Regions from separate parts of the Staphylococcus lutrae genome, predicted to be linked through region 1. Evidence: riboswitches for the same ligand, from Rfam matches in the RefSeq annotation. Region 1 holds a riboswitch; the other holds the start of a gene.
What was found. Region 1 has a riboswitch for lysine ahead of B5P37_RS00700 (amino acid permease). Riboswitches for the same ligand answer to the same signal wherever they lie in the genome.
Positions count from the first base shown of each region.

Region 1 (2,494 bases):
AGACCGATGAACTGTCCACATCATATGATGATTTATGCGAATAAACCGCATTCATACCGTGAACTTCCTATTCGTATTGCAGAATTAGGTACAATGCATCGTTACGAAGCGAGTGGCGCAGTTTCTGGTTTACAACGTGTGCGTGGCATGACTCTGAATGATGCACATATTTTTGTAAGACCTGATCAAATAAAAGAAGAATTTAAACGTGTTGTTCAAATGATTTTAGATGTTTATGAAGATTTTGGTTTTAAAGATTATAAATTCCGTTTGAGCTATAGAGATAAAGCGGATAAAGAAAAATATTTTGACGACGATGAGATGTGGAATAGAGCCGAAGCGATGTTAAAAGAAGCGGTCGATGAGTTGAATTTACCATATGATGAAGCGATTGGTGAAGCCGCATTTTACGGTCCGAAATTGGATGTTCAAGTTAAGACGGCGATGGGTAAGGAAGAAACGTTATCAACAGCACAACTAGACTTCTTATTGCCGAAAAAGTTTGATTTAACTTATATAGGGCAAGATGGTGCGCACCACCAACCCGTTGTGATTCACCGTGGTGTCGTATCAACGATGGAGCGTTTTGTGGCCTTTTTAACAGAAGAAACGAAAGGGGCATTCCCAACTTGGTTAGCGCCACAACAAGTTGAAATTATTCCGGTAAATAATGCGTTACATTATAATTATGCACGTCAAATATATGATGAATTAAAGTCACAAGGGGTACGTGTGAATATTGATGATCGCAACGAAAAAATGGGCTATAAAATTCGTGAAGCACAAATGAAAAAAATCCCTTATCAACTTGTCGTAGGAGATAAAGAGCTTGAGAACAACGAAGTCAATGTTCGTCAATATGGTTCTAAAGATCAAAAAACAGTTGAAAAAGAAACGTTTATTTGGGATTTAATTGATGAAATTCGTTTGAAAAAACAAAGATTATCTTGATTGCAGAAAAGTAATCCTGTATAGTAAAGAATGAAATTAATAAATAGTTTGATTGCGTTAGAGGCGCAGCTTTGATAAGTAGCAGTTGGGGTGTATTGATGGTACTCGGTTCCAATTGTGAAAGGTAAAGTTGCCGAAATAAGGGGTGGCCATCACCATTCCTTGTTGGGTTAGTGTTCGAAAGACACTAAACTGTCACAACAGTGATGTGCTACCAATTCATAAATGATGAGCAGAGGTGGCATCCGTATAGATGTCAGCTCTGCTTTTCATTTCACTTGGTTGTTTAACATAGAGACAAGGTGAGCCGTACAGATTTGTCTCAACCTCTAAACAATCGGGAAAGGAAAATCTATATGAGTAACGAAAAAATTGAAAATCGGTCTGTGCAACGGCACTTAAAAGATCGTCACATTTCGATGATTGCGATCGGCGGTGCGATTGGAACAGGTTTATTTATGACTTCAGGAGGCGCGATTCATGATGCGGGTCCTTTAGGTGCACTTTTAGGATATGCTATTATCGGTGTCATGGTATTTTTCTTAATGACCTCACTTGGAGAGATGGCGACTTATCTCCCGGTGACAGGATCTTTTAGTACGTATGCGACTCGCTTTGTTGATCCTTCTTTAGGATTCGCTTTAGGATGGAATTATTGGTTTAACTGGGTGATTACTGTTGCAGCAGATGTAACGATTGCGGCACAGGTGATTCAATATTGGGAACCGCTACAGTTTTTACCTTCCTGGGCATGGAGTTGCCTATTTATGTTGATCATCTTTAGTTTGAATGCACTCTCTGTTCAAGTCTATGGTGAAAGTGAATATTGGTTTGCGTTTATTAAAGTGGCAACAGTGATCATCTTTATTATTGTCGGATTGTTGACAATTCTTGGGATTATGGGAGGAAAAGCAGTTGGTTTTGACACATTCACAACTGGCGATGGACCGATCCTAGGCGATGGTTTTGGTGGAAGTCTGTTAGTCGTGTTTGGTGTATTCTTAGTCGCTGGTTTCTCATTCCAAGGCACGGAACTTGTCGGAATAACGGCTGGGGAGTCTGAAAACCCACAACGTGCCGTACCAAAAGCAATAAAACAAGTGTTTTGGAGAATCTTGTTGTTCTATATTTTAGCGATTTTTATTATTGGTATGTTAATTCCTTATAACTCATCTGCATTGATGGGGGAGGGGACGACATTGCGACCTCTCCATTTACACTCGTATTTAAAAATGCCGGTCTTGCATTCGCTGCTTCTTTCATGAATGCCGTTATTTTAACGTCGGTGTTGTCAGCTGGGAATTCGGGAATGTATGCAAGTACACGTATGCTTTATTCAATGGGGAAAGATGGACTAGCCTCTAAAGTGTTTAGTCGTACGAATAAAAACGGGACACCATTGATTTCTATGATATCGACAGCAGTGATCGTTGTGCTCATCTTTGTGTTGCAACATGTGAGTGGTGATGCATATGAATACATTGTTGCTGCGAGTGGTTTAACCGGATTTATTGCATGGGTCGGTATCGCTGTGAGTCATTAC
Region 1 is NZ_CP020773.1:134,054-136,547, reverse strand. It holds gene thrS (threonine--tRNA ligase) at 1-951, shown strand, start outside; lysine riboswitch at 1,002-1,173, shown strand; partial or broken gene B5P37_RS00700 (amino acid permease) at 1,308-2,494, shown strand, end outside.

Region 2 (2,494 bases), 270 kb from region 1:
CATCTTTTAATGCAACAATATATGGATTCTCACTTAATTTCACTAGTGTGTCGATCTCAATCGTACTATTTGTACGTGATGGCACATTATAAAGGACAACCGGAAGTTCGGCAGCATTTGCAATCGCTTCGAAATGGGCAATTAACCCTCGTTGACTCGTTTTTAAATAATAGGGCGTGATGAGCATAATGGCATCCGCACCAAGTTCTTTCGCACGTAAAGACGCTGCAATCGATTGCGCTGTATTATTTGTCCCTGTGCCAACAATAATAGGGACACGCTGTGCATTTTCTTCAATCACCGTCATTAAAATGCGGTCTTTTTCTTCTGATGTCAATGTCGGGTTTTCAGCTGTTGTCCCATTGACCACAATGGATTGAATGCCGTTCTCAATTTGAAAACGCACATGTTTCTTTATCGCCTCATAGTCCACTTCGCCATTAGTAAAAGGCGTTATTAATGCAACACCTGTTCCTTCAAAAATATGTGACATAGCATCATCATCCTTTCAATTTAATGACTTGTTCCAACACTTGAACTGCATTAAGGGCAGCGCCTTTTAATAAATTGTCTGAAGTAACCCAAATGTGAAATGTATTCTCTAGTGAATCATCACGACGAATACGACCAACAAATACTTCATCTTTCCCTGTTGAATGAATCGCTAATGGATACTCATTTTTTTCAGGATTATCAACTAACACGACACGCTCATCTTGATCAAAGAGGGCCTGAATCTCTTCCACAGTGGCCGGCTGCTCAAGTGTGACATTCATATGCACACTATGGCTATCCTGAACCGGTACACGAACGCATGTTGCAGTCACATTCAAATCAGGCAAATTTAAGATTTTTTTTGTTTCATCAATCATTTTTTGCTCTTCTTTCGTGTAACCATTTTCTAAAAAAACGTCGATGTGTGGTAATACATTATTATAAATTGGGTGCGGGTAAGCTTGTGGGGCAATCCCTTTCGCACCGTCCTCTAAGTCCTTTTTACCTTTCATCCCTGAGCCTGAAACAGCTTGATACGTTGTATAAGCCACACGCTTCAATCCGTACCGTTCTTGCAAAGGTTTCAGTGGTACAACGGATTGGATTGTCGAACAGTTTGGGTTGGCAATAATGCCTCTTTTAAAAGTAGGGGCATTCACTTCAGGTACGACTAGATCGATATCTTCAGTCATTCGCCATTGACTTGAATTGTCAATGATGATTGCCCCATGTGATTCAAACAGTGGGGCGAAGTGTGCACTTGTACCTCCACCAGCACTCATAAGTACATAATCGAAATCACCGTCCGTTGCGTCGTCAGTCAATTCTTGCACAATGTATGTTCTATTCTGAAATTGCACTTCTTGCCCTGCAGAGCGTGCAGATGAAAAGAGCACTAATTCATCAAAAGCAATTTGTTTTCGATCAAGTGTTTCTAATATTTTTGTCCCTACTAAGCCTGTGGCACCTACAACTGCTATTTTTGTCATTCCCATTCACTCCATTTTAAATACAAAAATTTAATATTCATATTATTCTAATAATAATTGTTGCACCTGTTTATGTTTCAACTTCGTACAATGAATACGTGTTGAATCAACAGCATACGTGCAATGATAACAAAGCACTTCACATTGAAATAGTTGAAAAAAAACAAGCTCGGCGTGCGAACTTGTTTCTGTTATATACAAGTGATGCACTCCATTATTTTAACAATAATGACAGATTCTCAGCTCTTAACCATAGAATCCAACGAACGCGTAACTGCAATACTGTTCATTTCGGCATCTCACCCTTTCGATATATCATGCTTGCAGACATGACTTCTATATATCTACTTATGATTGATGCGCCTCATCAGTAACTATTCAATTATTATGCATTTCATTATACATAGAAACCCTCATTCTGTAAACAGAAAAGTCAAAAAGTTTAAAAATTAAAAATGCACAGATGAATAAAGAAGGGGAAACAGTGATTAATTTACGCACATCAACAACCATATAAAGTTTGACATTTTAAAGAAAGCCACGGCCAACCCCACAATATGAAAATCATCCATGTCAGAAATTTGGTTTTGACATGGATGTATTCGCACAAGCTTTTTCATTGACACTTATCAGGATTATCATCAGTCATATTGAATGACATGTTACGCTTTTGATTTTAAGATGCCTTTTTCTTCAAGGTATGCCTCATAAGTGATTTCTTTAGATAAACCACTAGGCACATCAATATCGATAACACGATTTGCGATCGTATTGATAAACTCAAAATCGTGAGATGTAAAAATCATTGAACCTTTAAACGATTTTAATCCATCATTGACAGAAGTAATACTTTCTAAGTCTAGGTGATTCGTAGGTTCATCCAATAATAATACGTTTGCACTTGATAACATCATCTTACTTAACATGCAACGCACTTTTTCTCCCCCAGATAACACGCTCGCTTTTTTCTTTACTTCTTCACCACTGAATAACATACGACCTAAGAAGCC
Region 2 is NZ_CP020773.1:2,394,913-2,397,406, reverse strand. It holds gene dapA (4-hydroxy-tetrahydrodipicolinate synthase) at 1-493, opposite strand, end outside; gene B5P37_RS11085 (aspartate-semialdehyde dehydrogenase) at 501-1,484, opposite strand; lysine riboswitch at 1,681-1,860, opposite strand; gene B5P37_RS11080 (ABC-F family ATP-binding cassette domain-containing protein) at 2,147-2,494, opposite strand, start outside.
Region 2: another riboswitch for lysine. It lies ahead of B5P37_RS11085 (aspartate-semialdehyde dehydrogenase); the one in region 1 lies ahead of B5P37_RS00700 (amino acid permease).